Microbispora hainanensis: one gene and its partner. The protein of the gene in region 1 binds, or shares a complex with, the protein of each later gene. Links are inferred from orthologs where the notes say so. Each region holds a gene or a part of one and is shown in the gene's direction. Other genes may lie near its edges.

What was found. Proteins that work in one complex are often made in the same cells at the same time.
Region 2: the proteins of OHB01_RS02560 (region 1) and OHB01_RS24915 are in contact, whole or in part, in a crystal structure (PDB 3ZGX), measured with the Bacillus subtilis proteins. The link is inferred for Microbispora hainanensis from one-to-one orthologs.

Annotation. Positions count from the first base shown.
Region 1 is NZ_CP108086.1:562,995-571,305, reverse strand. Bases 2,763-7,020 are described here. They hold OHB01_RS02560 (AAA family ATPase), read left to right. Parts: upstream 2,763-3,097; coding sequence 3,098-6,820; downstream 6,821-7,020. Other genes in these bases: OHB01_RS02565 (hypothetical protein), read left to right, coding at 2,763-2,819. Also shown: OHB01_RS02590 (YceD family protein), read left to right, coding at 1-22; rpmF (50S ribosomal protein L32), read left to right, coding at 24-203; rnc (ribonuclease III), read left to right, coding at 472-1,221; mutM (bifunctional DNA-formamidopyrimidine glycosylase/DNA-(apurinic or apyrimidinic site) lyase), read left to right, coding at 1,238-2,119; OHB01_RS02570 (acylphosphatase), read left to right, coding at 2,167-2,436; more of OHB01_RS02565, read left to right, coding at 2,625-2,762; signal recognition particle-docking protein FtsY, read left to right, coding at 7,161-8,311. UniProt on the Bacillus subtilis protein: Required for chromosome condensation and partitioning.
Region 2 is NZ_CP108086.1:5,336,929-5,343,806, forward strand. The notes cover bases 1,598-4,422. They hold OHB01_RS24915 (segregation and condensation protein A), read left to right. Parts: upstream 1,598-2,484; coding sequence 2,485-3,360; downstream 3,361-4,422. Other genes in these bases: OHB01_RS24910 (ParA family protein), read left to right, coding at 1,598-2,438; scpB (SMC-Scp complex subunit ScpB), read left to right, coding at 3,488-4,198; OHB01_RS24925 (pseudouridine synthase), read left to right, coding at 4,198-4,422. In the rest of the region: OHB01_RS24900 (NUDIX domain-containing protein), read left to right, coding at 1-490; OHB01_RS24905 (site-specific tyrosine recombinase XerD), read left to right, coding at 526-1,452; more of OHB01_RS24910, read left to right, coding at 1,551-1,597; more of OHB01_RS24925, read left to right, coding at 4,423-6,030; aroH (chorismate mutase), read left to right, coding at 6,144-6,503; OHB01_RS24935 (prephenate dehydrogenase), read left to right, coding at 6,661-6,878. UniProt on the Bacillus subtilis protein: Participates in chromosomal partition during cell division. May act via the formation of a condensin-like complex containing Smc and ScpB that pull DNA away from mid-cell into both cell halves.

The DNA of each region.
Region 1 (8,311 bases):
GGAAGACGATCAGGAGGGTTGACGTGGCCGTCCCCAAGCGGAAGATGTCGCGGAGCAACACCCGCGCCCGCAGGTCCCAGTGGAAGGCGGCGGCGGTCGCACTCGTGAGCTGCCCGCAGTGCCGCTCGCCCAAGCGCCCGCACGTGGCGTGCCCGAGCTGCGGCACCTACAACCGTCGTCAGGTCGTCGAGCCGTCGGCCTGATCGCGCGTGCGGTAAGGGACGTCGGGACGCCGGCCGGATCGTCAAAGCGAGCCGGTCGGCGTTACCGTGCTTCAAAGAGTTACCGTGCTCCATAGGAACGTGCGGTGGCGGTTGGACGGTACGCACCGACATGCACGCCCGCGGCCGTGGTGGACGCCGGGGCCATCGGCTCCCGGCGGACCGGCGTCCACCACGCCTTCGGGCCTTCGGCCGGCCCGCCTGCCTCCCGTGCACGGCCCTGCCTGCACCTAGGAGTTGGGAGGATTTCATGGCCGCGCCGTCTGTAAAGCCCGTGCCCGTCGAGGTCGCGAGAGACGAGCTGTTCCAGATCCTGGATGTCCGGCTCAGCACCGGCATCCTCGAGCGGGCGCTGACGCACCGCTCGTACGCGTACGAGAACGGCGGACTGCCGACGAACGAGCGCCTGGAGTTCCTGGGCGACTCGGTGCTGGGTCTCGTGGTGACGGACACGCTGTTCCGCAACCACCCGGACCTGCCGGAGGGCCAGCTCGCCAAGCTGCGCGCCGCCGTGGTCAACATGCGCGCGCTCGCCGACGTCGCCAGGACGCTCGACCTCGGCAAATACCTGCGGCTCGGCCGTGGCGAGGAGGGCACCGGCGGCCGCGACAAGTCGTCGATCCTGGCCGACACGCTGGAGGCCCTGATCGGCACGGTCTACGTCGACAAGGGCCTCGACGAGGCGTTCCGCGTCGTCCACCTGCTGTTCGACCCGCTCATCACGCGGTCGGCGTCGCTCGGCGCCGGGCTCGACTGGAAGACGTCCCTGCAGGAGCTCACCGCCGCCGAGATGCTCGGCGTGCCGGAGTATCACGTGGACGAGAGCGGGCCCGACCACGCCAAGTCGTTCTCCGCGGTCGTGCGCGTGGGCGGCAAGGAGTACGGCAAGGGCTCGGGCCGCAGCAAGAAGGAGGCCGAGCAGCAGGCGGCCGAGGCGGCCTGGACCGCGATCCGCGCGGTGCGCGACGCCCGCGAGGGCGCCGGTCCCGTACACGCCTGAGCACGGGAGACGGCGCATGCCCGAACTGCCCGAGGTCGAGGTCGTCCGCAGGGGCCTGGAGAGCTGGGTCGCGGGCCGGACGGTGGCCGCGGCCGAGGTCCTGCACCCCCGGGCGGTCCGGCGCAACGTCGGCGATCTGCCCGCCCAGCTCAAGGGCCGCACGCTGGCGTCGGCCGAGCGGCGCGGCAAATACCTGTGGCTGCCCCTGCGCGACGACGCCACCGGCGAGGAGGAGCCCGGCGAGGCGCTGATCGCCCATCTCGGCATGAGCGGTCAGCTTCTCGTCGTGGACCCGCTGTCGCCGATAGAGAAGCACCTGCGCGTGCGCATGGGCTTCGCCGACGGCGGCCTGGAGTTACGCTTCGTCGACCAGCGCACTTTCGGGCACCTGCTGGTGGCGCCCATGACCTCCGGTCTCGGCCGGCCGGTGCCGGAGCCGATCGCGCACATCGCCGCCGACCCGCTCGAGGACGCCTTCGACGACGCCGAGTTCGCCGTACGGCTGCGGCTGCGCCGTACGGGGATCAAGCGGGCGCTGCTCGACCAGTCGCTGATCAGCGGGGTCGGCAACATCTACGCGGACGAGGCGCTGTGGCGCGCGCGCCTGCACTGGGCGCGGCCGACGGAGACGCTGACCCGGCCGAAGATCGCCGAACTGCTCGCGGCGGTCCGCGAGGTCATGACCGAGGCGCTGGGGCAGGGCGGCACCTCCTTCGACAGCCTCTACGTCAACGTGAACGGCGAGAGCGGCTACTTCGACCGCTCGCTCGCGGTGTACGGCAGGCGGGACGAGCCGTGCCGCCGCTGCGGAACGCCCATCAGGCGGGAGGCGTTCATGAACAGGTCCTCCTACAGCTGCCCGAAGTGCCAGCCCCGCCCGAGGAGCGCCCGCCCTTAGACCACCCCCCGCTGCGCCGGCCGGAGTCGATCTGGATACTTGTAGGCGTGGTTCGGTTGACGGCATGGGTCCGTGGACGGGTGCAGGGTGTGGGGTTCCGCTGGTGGACCCGCGCCCGCGCACTGGAGCTCGGGCTCGTCGGGTGGGCCTCGAACCTGGCCGACGGGAGGGTCGAGGTCGTCGCCGAGGGCCCGAGGGAGTCATGCGAGAAACTCCTGTCGTTGTTACGCACCGGAGACACGCCCGGCCACGTCGAGGGGGTGGTCGAGCGCTGGAGCGATGCGAAGAGAGGTATCGCCGGGTTTGTCGAGAGGTAGGGCTTCCCTCAAACCTCCTAAATCCGGTATATTTATCTAGCGAGAGTGCCCACCGGTGCGTCTGTGCGGAGCGTTCAACTTGACCGCCTCCATTGCCGGTGCGACTCTTGAGAGGAACCACGCGCACCCCTCCCGCGGCATGAAGTGCGCGAACCAGTCTGGTCACTCAGCGTGGAGGACCCTTTACTATGGCGAAGGCTCTACTCGGCCACGTCGGCGGTCCTGATCCTCGGATGATCTCGGAAATGCGCCGTCTCCAGCAGCGCATCCGCGACCTCGAGGCAGAACTCACCCGGCTCCAGGCCCAGAACGACGCGCTCGCGGCGCAAACTCGTGACGAGGCCCTGGTCCGGCTGCAGGATCGCGAGCCGGCTCTCACCTGAGGCCCGGCGGGAACGGGAAAGGATTGTAGGGACGCCCCGCAAAGGCGTCCCTTGCCATTTGCGCCGTCGTTCCCCGGCAATTTGATTCGACGGTTAACTGATCATAAAAACGGTTGACTGATCATAAGTAACGGGCCACGGGCGGGATGGGCGAACCGCCCGTCTTGCCTTACCCGAATTCATTTCCCAATCGGCCACGGGCGCCTATCACCACATCCCCGGCCGCCGGGCGCTGTAGTCTTCCCCCCAAACGCCAGGCGGCACCGAGGGGGGCGGACGTGTATCTGAAGACGCTCACCTTACGCGGCTTCAAGTCCTTCGCCTCGGCCACCACCCTCCGCTTCGAGCCGGGCATCACCGCCGTGGTGGGCCCCAACGGCTCCGGCAAGTCCAACGTCGTGGACGCCCTCGCGTGGGTGATGGGCGAGCACAGCGCCAAGTCGCTGCGCGGCGGCAAGATGGAGGACGTCATCTTCGCGGGCACCTCGAGCCGCCCGCCGCTCGGCCGCGCCGAGGTCACCCTCACGATCGACAACAGCGACGGCGCGCTCCCGATCGACTACACCGAGGTGACGATCAGCCGGCTGATGTTCCGTTCCGGCCAGAGCGAGTACGCCATCAACGGCGACACCTGCCGCCTGCTCGACATCCAGGAACTGCTGTCCGACTCCGGCATCGGCCGGGAGATGCACGTGATCGTCGGCCAGGGCCAGCTCGACCAGGTGCTGCACGCGGGGCCGGAGGAGCGCCGGGCGTTCATCGAGGAGGCCGCGGGCGTACTCAAGCACCGCAAGCGCAAGGAGAAGGCCCTCCGCAAGCTCGACGCGATGCAGGCCAACCTGACCCGCGTCCAGGACCTCGTGGCCGAGCTGCGCCGCCAGCTCAAACCGCTGGGCCGGCAGGCCGAGATCGCCCGCAAGGCGGCAGTCATCCAGGCCGACCTGCGCGACGCCCGGCTGCGCCTGCTCGCCGACGACGTGATCACCCTCCGCGACACGCTGCAGCGTGAGGAGGCCGACGAGGCGGCCGTACAGGCGCGGCGCGCCCACGTGGAGGCCGAGCTGGCCGAGGGCCAGCGGCGGGAGGCCGAGCTGGAGGCGGCCGAGAACGAGGCCCAGCCCCGCCTCAAGGCCGCCCAGGAGACCTACTATCGCCTTTCCGGCCTGCGGGAGCGGCTGCGCGGCGTGGAGAGCCTCGCGGCCGAACGACGGCGGCACGCCGCGGACGCCGCCTCCATCGAGCGGCGCGGGCGCGACCCGGAGGACCTGGAACGCGAGGCCGCCGAGGTGCGCGAGCAGGAACGGGTGCTGGCGGAGGAGCTGGACGAGGCGCGTGAGCGGCTCGACGCCGCCGTCGAGGCCCGCGCCGAGGCCGAGGAGGCGCTGGCCGCCGAGGAGCGGCGCCTGACCGCCGCCTCCCGTGCCGCGGCCGACCGCCGGGAGGCCCTCGCCCGCCTCCGCGGCCAGGTCGAGTCGGCCAGAAGCCGGGCCAGGGCCGCCGGAGACGAGATCGGCAGGCTCACCAAGGCCGTCGAGGACGCCACCCGGCGCGCGGAGCAGGCCCAGGACGAGCTCGACGCGCAGGCGGTCGACGAGGCGCCGGCCGACCCCGGGCTCGCGGCCGAGCTGGAGGCCGCGCAGGAGAGCGTCGATCTCGCTCGCGCCGCGGTGGAGGAGGCCAGGGCCGTGGCCGAGGAGGCCGAGGCCGTCGTGGAGCGGGTGCGGGCCGACCTGGCCGCGCCCAGGGACGCGCTGGCCGCCGCCAAGGCCGCGGTGAGCACGGCCAGGGCCGCCGACGCCGAGTCGCAGCGTGCGGTCGCCGCTCTCCAGGCGCGGTGCGAGGCCCTGGAGATGAGCCTGGCCGGGGGCGCGGACGGGGCCGCCGCGCTGCTCGGCGCCGGGCTGCCCGGCCTGCTCGGCCCGATCGCCACGCTGCTCGCCGTACGCCCGGGGGCTGAGGCCGCCATCGCGGCCGTGCTGGCCGTGGACGGCGTCGCCGTGGCCTCGCTCACCGCCGCCGTCGCGGCCGTGGAACACCTTCGTGAGGCCGGTGCCGGACGCGCCGCCCTGCTGATCGCGGGCGACCGTCAGAGTGACGGCGACCAGAGCGCGCGGCCGGAGACGCCGGTCGCGGGCGCCGAGTGGGCCGCCGACCTGGTGACCGTGCCCGACGAGCTGCGCCCCGCCGTGGAGGCGCTGCTGTCCGACGTGGTCGTGGTGCCCGACCTGCTCACCGCGCGCAAGGTCGTGGACGCCCATCCGGAGCTGCGGGCCGTCACGATGTCCGGCGACCTGCTCGGCGTCAACGCCGCGCACGGCGGCTCGGGCGGCGGCTCCTCGCTGCTGCAGATGCGTACGGCGCTCGACGAGGCCGCCGCCGATCTCGCCACCGCCGGGGCCGAGGCCGAACGGCACGCGGAGGCGCTGGCCGAGGCCGTGGCCGCCGAGCGGGAGTGCCAGCTTGCGCTGGAGGCGGCGCAGGCGCGGGTCGCGGAGGCGCAGAACGGCGTGAGCGCCGCCCAGAGCGGTGTTAACTCGGCTCAGAACGGGCTGAACGCGGCGCAGGCCGGGCTCGACCGCCTGCGCGGCAGGCAGCGGGAGGCCGACCAGCGGGCCGCGGCGGCGGCCAAGCAGCTCGCCCGGCTGGAGGCCGCCGTCAAGGCCGCCCAGGACGAGGCGGCCCGGCTGAGCCGGTCGGTGGTGGACGCCCAGGAGGCGCGCGAGCAGGCCCAGGCCGCGGTCGTGGAGCTGGAGGAGCAGCTCGCCGAGGCGGAGTACGCCGCCGAGCTGGAGGCGGAGCCGACCACCGACACCCGAGACGAGCTGGCCGCCGCCTGCGGCGTCACCCGGCAGGCCGAGATGGAGGCCCGGCTGACCGTCCGTACGGCCGAGGAGCGGGTGCGGGGCATCGCGGGCCGGGCCGACGCGCTGCTGCGCGCGGCGCAGCGCGAGCGGCAGGACCGGGCCAGGGCCGCGGCCGACCGCGAACGCCGCCGCAGGCAGGCGGAGATCGCCACGGCCGTGGCCGAAGGTGCGCGTGCCGCCCTGAACGCCCTGGAGGGCTCGCTCGCGCGGGCCGCAGAGGAGCGCGACGAGGCCGAGCGGGCCCGCGGGCAGATCGACGCCGAGCTCAAGCAGGTGCGCCTGCGTGTGCGGGAGCTCAGCTCCGAGCTGGACGCCCTGGTCAACCGGGTCCACGGCAGCGAGATGGCCAGGACCGAGCGGCGGCTGCGCCTGGAGCAGATGGAGCAACGTGCCCTGGAGGAGTACGGCATCGAGCTCGAACCGCTGATCGCGGAGTACGGGCCGAGCGTGCCGGTGCCGGGCGACCCGCCCGTGCCGTACGTCAGGGAGGAGCAGGAGAAGCGGGCCAGGACGGCCGAACGGCAGATGACCCAGCTCGGCAAGGTCAACCCGCTGGCGCTGGAGGAGTTCGCCGCCCTTGAGGAGCGGCACGCCTTCCTCACCTCCCAGCTCGAAGACCTCAAGAAGACCCGGCGCGACCTGCTGCTCGTGGTCAAGGAGGTCGACGACCGGGTCGAGCAGGTCTTCGCGGCGGCGTACGAGGACGTGGCCCGCGAGTTCCAGGGGATCTTCCAGCGGGTCTTCCCCGGTGGCGAGGGCCGCCTGCTGCTGACCGACCCGGAGGACATGCTGACGACCGGGGTCGAGGTCGAGGCCCGGCCGCCCGGCAAGAAGGTCAAGCGCCTGTCGCTGCTGTCCGGCGGCGAGCGGTCGCTGACCGCGGTCGCGTTCCTCATCTCGATCTTCAAGGCCCGCCCGTCGCCGTTCTACGTCATGGACGAGGTCGAGGCGGCCCTCGACGACACCAACACGCAGCGGCTGCTCACGCTGTTCGAGGAACTGAGACAGACCTCACAGCTCATCGTGATCACGCACCAGAAGCGCACGATGGAGATCGCCGACGCGCTGTACGGCGTGTCGATGCGTGGCGACGGCGTCACCCAGGTCGTCAGCCAGCGCCTCCGCGAGAAGGTCTAGCACTTCACCACCCCCGCCGCTCGCATCCGCTCTAGTCGTGCCGGAGGCGCGCGCGGGGAGTGCGGTCGTGCTGGAGGCGCGCGCGGGGAGTGCGGTCGTGCTGGAGGCGCGCGCGGGGAGTGCGGTCGTGCCGGAGGCGCGCAGGGAATGTGGTGTGCCGGAGGCGCGCAGGGAATGTGGTGTGCCGGAGGCGCGCGGGGGGGGGAGGCCGTGCCGTAGGCGCCCCGGGGAGGGCTGCCTCGCTCGCGGCCGGTCCGTGGCGCGACGGCGCGCCCCTCTATATCGCCCGATCGAGTCGCCCTGTCCGGAGTAATGCGGGCGATCTGGGAAACTGCATGGTGTGGACGGTTACCTCGGCATCATCGTGATCGTGGCCATCGTCGCCATATTGGCGGTGGGTGGCCTGTGGCTGCTGTTCCGGCCGAAGGCGAAGGACCTGCCGCCCGCGCCGCCGGCCCCGCCCGAGCCGAAGGCTCCCGTCGCGGAGGAGCCCGCGAAGACGGGGCTGGGCGAAGAGGACGGCGGCACGACGACCACGCTGCCGCCGCCCGCGCCCCCGATCGAAGAGCTGATCAAGGCTCCCGAGATCGAGGTCCCGCCGCCGTCGGCCGGCCGGATGGTGCGGCTGCGCGGCAGGCTCGCCCGTTCCCAGAACGTCCTCGGCCGGGGCCTGCTCGAACTGCTGTCGCGTGACCGGCTCGACGACGAGGTCTGGGACGAGATCGAGGAGACTCTGATCACCGCCGACGTCGGCGTGGCCCCCACCCGCGCGATGGTGGAGGAACTGCGGACGAAGGTGAAGGTGCTCGGCACGCGCACCCCCGAGGAGGTGCGCAAGCTGCTGCGGGAGGAACTGCTCACGCAGATCGCGCCGGACCTCGACCGCACCCTGCACACCCAGCCGCACGGCGAGCGGCCGGCCGTCGTCCTCGTCGTCGGGGTCAACGGCACCGGCAAGACCACGACCTCGGGCAAGCTCGCCCGGGTCCTGGTCGGCGACGGCAGGAAGGTCGTGCTCGGCGCCGCCGACACCTTCCGCGCGGCGGCCACCGACCAGCTCCAGACGTGGGGCGACCGCGTCGGCGCGGGCGTGGTGCGCGGCCCGGAGGGCGGCGACCCGGCGTCCGTGGCGTTCGACGCCGTGGCCAAGGGCATCGAGGACAAGGCGGACACCGTCATCATCGACACGGCGGGACGGCTGCACACCAAGACCGGCCTCATGGACGAGCTGGGCAAGGTCAAGCGGGTCATCGAGAAGAAGGCGGCGGTGGACGAGGTGCTCCTCGTCCTCGACGCGACCACCGGGCAGAACGGCATGCGCCAGGCGCAGGTCTTCGCCGAGGTGGTCAACGTCACCGGCATCGCGCTGACCAAGCTGGACGGCACGGCCAAGGGCGGCATCGTGATCTCGGTCCAGCGTGAGCTGGGCGTGCCGGTGAAGCTGGTGGGCCTCGGCGAGGGGCCGGACGACCTCGCGCCGTTCGACCCCGA
Region 2 (6,878 bases), 4.8 Mb from region 1 along the record:
CGACTACGTCGTCCACCCCGGCTCGGTCGCGGTGCTCGCCCTCGACACCGAGGACCGCGTGCTGCTGATCCGCCAGTATCGGCATCCGGCGCGGCGGCTGCTGTGGGAGCTGCCGGCCGGCATCCGCGACGTGCCGGGCGAGCCGCTGGTCGAGTGCGCGGCGCGCGAGCTCGCCGAGGAGGCCGCCTACCGGGCGCGTACGTGGCACACGCTGGTCGATCTGCGCACCTCCCCGGGCATGACGGATGAGCGGATCCGCGTCTTCCTGGCCCGCGACCTGGAGCCGATCCCCGACGAGGAGAACACGTACGTACGCCACCACGAGGAGGCCGACATGCCGTCGGTCTGGATTCCGCTGGGCGTGGCGGTCGACAAGGCCCTGAGCGGAATGATCCACAATTCTCCTGCGGTCGCCGGTATCCTCGCCGCGTACGCTGCTTCCGCCGACGGATTCAAGGGCCTTCGTCCCGCCGACGCGCCGGAGGCATGATTCCGTAGGGAGACGTTCTGAGCGAGCCCGAGGCGGTGCTGTCCAGCTACCTCGCCCACCTGGCGGTGGAGCGGGGGCTGTCTGCCAACACGCTCGCCTCCTACCGGCGTGACCTGCGCCGATATGTCGAGCATCTCCGGGCGCGCGGGCTCGAGACGTTCGCGCAGGTCGCCGAGTCGGACGTGGTCGCCTTCCTCGCCGCGCTGCGGGAGGGCGACGAGGATCACCCGGCGCTGGTCGCCAGCTCGGCGGCCCGCGCCGTGTCGGCCGTACGCGGGCTGCATCGCTTCGCCCTGCGCGAGGGCGTGGCAGGCCACGATCCCGCCCACGAGGTGCGCCCGCCGCGCCAGCTCCGGCGGCTCCCGAAGGCGATCACCGTCGCGGAGGTCGAGCGGCTCATCGCCGCCTGCGGCCCGGAGGACTCGCCGCTGGCCCTGCGCAACCGCGCGCTGCTGGAGGTCCTGTACGGCACGGGCGCCCGGATCTCCGAGGCCGTGGGGCTGGCGGTGGACGACGTGCCGACGGGGCCGGTCCACGACGAGGAGTCCGACCAGGACCAGGTGCGGCTGCGCGGCAAGGGCGGGCGCACCAGGATCGTGCCGCTCGGCCGTTTCGCCCGCCAGGCGCTCGACGCGTACCTCGTGAGGGCCAGGCCCCGGCTGGCGGCGCACGGCCGGGGGACGCCCGCGCTGTTCCTCAACGCGCGGGGCGGGCGGCTCACCCGCCAGGGCGCGTGGGAGGTGCTTCAGGCGGCGGCGGAACGAGCCGGACTTTCCGGTGTATCACCGCACATGTTGCGCCATTCGTTCGCAACTCATCTCCTGGACGGCGGCGCCGACGTTAGGGTTGTCCAGGAGCTGCTCGGCCACGCCTCGGTGACCACCACGCAGGTGTACACCCTGGTGACGGTCGACAAGCTCCGGGAGGTCTACGCGGCGGCGCATCCCCGTGCGTTGCATTAGAAAACCCATCTCGGCAGCCTCTGGCGCGCCGCCTTGCCGACCACGTGCCTACCCTTTAGATTCGATCAGGTTCGAGGGCCGTCAGGGAGGACCAACAGGTGACTGCGACCACAGAGGGGACGTGGGTGGGGGCTCCCGGTGCGATCGGGCCTACCGGCCGTCCCCGTCCGGTGTTCCCCGAGCCGACCCCGCCGGAGTCGCACGGGCCCGCGCGCATCGTCGCGATGGTGAACCAGAAGGGCGGCGTCGGCAAGACGACGACCACGATCAACCTGGGCGCCGCGCTCGCCGAGGTCGGTCAGCGGGTGCTGCTCGTCGACTTCGACCCGCAGGGCGCGCTGTCGGTCGGCCTGGGAATAGACCCCCGGCCGCTTGAGGCCACGGTCTACGACCTCATCATGGAGGAGCCCGACGTCACGGTCGAGGACGTGCTGCTCGACACCACCGTCGACGGCATGCAGCTCCTGCCGAGCAACATCTTCCTGTCCGGCGCGGAGATCCGGCTGGTCAACGAGGTGGCCAGGGAGTACGCCCTCCAGCGGGCGCTCGAGCCCCTGCTGCCGCACTACGACATCTGCCTGATCGACTGCCAGCCGTCCCTCGGTCTGCTGACGGTCAACGCGCTGACCTGCGCGCACAGCGTGATCATCCCGCTGGAGTGCGAGTTCTTCGCGCTGCGCGGCGTGGCGCTGCTGATGGAGTCGATCGGCAAGGTCCAGGAGCGGCTCAACAAGAGCCTGGAGATCGACGGCCTGCTCGCCACGATGTACGACCCCCGGACGCTGCACGCCCGCGAGGTGCTGCAGACGATCATGCAGGGCTTCGGCGACAAGGTGTTCCACACGGTCATAAACCGCACGGTGCGCTTCCCCGACGCCACGCTGGCGGGGGAGCCGATCACCCAGTTCGATCCCGGCTCGATGGGTGCCACCGCCTACCGTGAGCTGGCCCGCGAACTGCTGGCCAGGTGGCCCGCCCGCGTGTGAGCCCCCCGGGCCGCGCCGGAAGGGGACAACGGGCCGGTAGGGGACAATGGCAAGTGTGACGACCGGCCCGGAGACCGACCAGGGCGGCGAGGAGAGCGCCCCGAGCGGCTTCCAGGTGCACCTGGACGTCTTCGAGGGGCCGTTCGACCTGCTGCTCGGGCTGATCTCCAAGCACAAGCTGGACATCACCGAGGTCTCCCTGCACAAGGTCACCGACGAGTTCATCGCGTACATCCGGTCGCGGGGCCCGGAGTGGGACCTCGACCAGACGAGCCACTTCCTGCTCGTCGCGGCGACCCTCCTCGACCTCAAGGCGGCCCGGCTGCTGCCCACCGGCGAGGTGGAGGACGAGGAGGACCTCGCCCTGCTGGAGGCACGCGACCTGTTGTTCGCCCGGCTGCTGCAGTATCGGGCGTACAAGGAGGTCGCGAAGATCTTCGCCGGGCGCATGGCCGAGGAGGCGCTGCGCTTCCCGCGCGCGGTGCCGATGGAGAAGCGGTTCGCCGACCTGCTGCCGGAGCTCGTGCTCGGCATCGGGCCCGATCAGCTCGCGAAGATCGCGGCGAGGGCCTTCACACCGAAGGCGCCGCCGTCGGTGTCGGTCGCGCACATCTACCAACCGCTCGCCAGCGTACGGGAACAAGCCGCTATCCTTGTCGAGCGGCTGAGGCGGCTCAACCGGGCGACCTTCCGGGCACTGACCGCCGACTGCTCGGGGACGTTCGAGGTCGTCGCCCGTTTCCTGGCCGTCCTTGAGCTGTTCAGGGAGGCCGCGGTCTCCTTCGAGCAGGTCGAACCGCTCGGCGACCTGTACGTCACCTGGACGGGAAGCGCCGAGGGCGATGTCACGGTCGGCGACGACTACGACGAGGGCAGGCGTGAGGAACGGCCCGCCGAGGCGGCGGACACGCGGGACGAGTGAGGCCGGGACCAAGGGCCGCACCGGACCGGAAACGCCGGACCGGCGGACACCGGCCGAGCATGCCCGGCCTGCGGGCGCCGGCGTACGGCACGGCGGAGATGGTGACCCGCACGACGAGCGAGGAGCGATGGAAGCGAGCGACACCCCCGGCTCCGGCGACGATCTCTCCGGCCCCGCCGGCGACGTGACCGGACGGGACGAGGACGACCTCGCGTCCTCCGGCCTCGCGTCCTCCGGCCCCGGAACGCCGGATCCGGTCTCCGGCGCCCGCGATCCCGAGGCGGAGGTGCCGGCGGACGGGCCCGCGCTCACCGCGGCGCTGGAAGCGATCCTGATGGTCGTGGACGAACCGGTCGCCGAGGTCACCCTCGCGCAGGTGCTGGAACGGCCCACCGCCGAGATCACGGCCGCCCTGCGCGCCCTGTCGGAGGAATACACGGCCGCAGGACGGGGTTTCGACCTTCGAGAGGTGGCCGGAGGCTGGCGCTTCTACACGCGGGCGGAGTGTGCCGCCCTGGTGGAGAAGTTCGTCAGGGACGGCCAGCAGGCGCGGCTGACGCAGGCCGCACTGGAGACCCTCGCCGTGGTCGCCTACCGGCAGCCCGTGAGCCGGGCCAAGGTGGCGGCGGTGCGCGGCGTGAGCAGCGACGGCGTCATGCGGACGCTGGTCGCACGAGGCCTCGTGGAAGAGGCCGGAACCGACCCGGAGAGCCAGGCAGTGCTCTACCGGACGACGAGTTACTTCCTGGAGAGACTGGGGCTGCGAAGCCTCGACGAGCTTCCCGAGCTCGCCCCGTTCCTCCCGGACGACGTGGAAATTCTTGAGGAGCAGAAGTAGTGGACAACAGGCGTGGAACCCCGTCCGGTGAGGGACGCGGTCGGAGCCGGAACACCGGTCGGCAGGGCGCGAGCCCGCGTGGATCCCGCAGCGGGTCCGGCGGCGGCTTCCGCCCCCAGGGCGACCGGCGCGGAGGCTCCCGCGTTCCTGGTTCCCGGTCCGGGTACGGGTTCGACTCCAGGCGTTCCCGCGACGACGACGCGCGCGGCGACCGGTACGGCGAGCGCCGGCCGGACGCCCGCGGCGACCGATACGACGACCGGCCCCGCGGCACGGGCCGCCGCGACGACGACCGGGCCGCGTTCCGGGCGGAGCGGGGCGGCTCGCGTGGCCGGTACGGCAAGCCCGAGGGCGGCCGTTTCGGCGACCGCGACCGTGACGGCGGGCGTGACCGCGGCTTCGCCCGCGACGACGCCTCCGGCCGCGGCCGTGGGTTCGAGCGTGAGCGTGGCTTCGACCGTGAGCGCGGTTTCGGCCGCGGTGACCGCGACGGCCGCAGCTTCGGCCGTGACGACCGTGAGCGCGGCTCCCGGGGCGGTTCGCCCGCCGAGCGGCCCGCGTTCCGCGGCGAGGGCACGGGTTCGCGTGGCCGGTACGGCAGGTCCGAGGGCGGCCGGGACCGCGAGGCCGTCAGGGGCGCAGGCCGCCCGTCCTTCGCCGAGCGCGGTGACAGGGGCGAGGCCCGTGGCGACCGCTATGAAGGCCGCGGTGACCGGTTCGAGGCCCGCGGTGATCGCGGATGGAGCCGGAACGACAGGGACGACCGCCGCGACGACCGTGACCGGCGCGACGACCGCCGTGACGATCGCGGCGGGCGCAGCGGCGGCGGGCTGCGCGCGGCGCGCGGCGGCGGCAGGGCCCGAAGCGGCGAGGTACAGACGATCGGCCGCCTTGGCGGCCCGCGCGGCCGGTCCGGCTCGCGCGGCGCGGAGCGCGGGGCACCCTCCCGCACCGGCGCGCCTTCCCGTGCCGGCCGTCCCTCGGGCGCCGGCCGGCCCGGCGTGACAGGCCCGGTGGCCAACCCGTTCAAGACGTCCCGGCAGCCGCTGCGCGACCCGGACTTCTACGACGAGGACTACACCGACGAGCGCGACACCACGGAGGTGCCGGGCGGCGAGCGGCTGCAGAAGGTCCTCGCCCAGGCCGGGGTGGCCAGCAGGCGGGCCTGCGAGGAGATGATCGGCGACGGCCGGGTGACGGTGGACGGCCAGACCGTGCGCCGCTTCGGCGCCCGGGTCGATCCCGCCAAGCAGGTCATCCGGGTCGACGGCAAGCGCATCCCGACGTCCTCGGAGACCGTCTACTACGCGATCAACAAGCCGATCGGCGTGGTGAGCACGATGGACGACCCCGAGGGCCGGCCCTGCCTGAACGACTACGTGCAGGACCTCGCGCCCCGGCTGTTCCACGTGGGGCGTCTCGACACCGAGACCGAGGGACTGCTGCTGCTGACCAACGACGGCGAGCTCGCCCACCGGCTGACCCACCCGAGCTACGGCGTGCAGAAGAAATACTGGGCCAAGGTCCCCGGCCCCATCCCGCGCGACCTGCACAAGGTGCTGCGCAAGGGCGTGGACCTGGAGGACGGCCTGGCCAAGGCCGACGAGTTCCGGGTGGTGCAGGAGCACGGCCAGCAGGCGCTGGTCGAGATCGTGCTGCACGAGGGCCGCAAGCACATCGTCCGGCGCATGATGGAGGTCGTCGGTCATCGGGTGATCGACCTGGCTCGCATCGAGTTCGGCCCGGTGAAGCTCGGCAGGCTCAAGCCGGGGACCGTACGCCAGCTCACCGTGCAGGAGATCGGTGAGCTGTACGCGGCGGTCGGCCTGTAGCCTTTCCGCGCGGCGGGCGAAAGCCGCAAGCCGGGCGGAATTGGATGAAGCGCGTATATGGGTCGGGTTCGTCTCCGCGGGAGACCGGCCCGGCCCAGCGAGAGGGGAACGACATGGTGCGAGCGATTCGGGGAGCCATTCAGGTCGACGGCAACGATCGTGACGCGATCCTCGCCGGGACGACCGAGCTGGTGACCGAGGTGATGGGGCGCAACAACCTCACGACCGACGACGTCATCAGCGTGATCTTCACGTGCACCCCCGACCTCACCGCGGAGTTCCCCGCGCTGGCCGCGCGCAAGCTCGGCTTCCACGACGTGCCCCTGCTGTGCGCGACCGAGATCGACGTGCCCGGCGCGCTCCCTCGCGTCGTGCGGCTGATGGCCCACGTGCAGACCGACCGGCCCCGGCAGGAGATCCAGCACGTGTACCTGCGCGGCGCCGCGGCGCTGCGCGTGGACATCGCGCAGTGAACCTTTCCCTCGGGCGTCGTCCATCGGGCGACGCCCGGTAGACGTCGTCCCGGCGGGTTCGCACCGGGACGGCGGGGCCGGTGAATCACCACAATCCACCCACAAGAGATGCGTCGCGGGACAGCGCGCCCGGGACGGCGATGGCAGGAAGAACGCGATGACTCCCATCGAGGATGCCGAGATCGGCAGTGTGGTCGTTGTCGGGACGGGCCTCATCGGCACGTCGATCGCGCTGGCGCTGCGGCAGCGGGACGTGCGGGTCTTCCTGGCCGATCGGGACGCGGGAGCCGTACGGCTGGCGCGTGAGCTGGGGGCGGGGGAGGACTGGACCGGCGAGCAGCGGGTGGATCTGGCGGTCGTCGCCGTGCCGCCCCA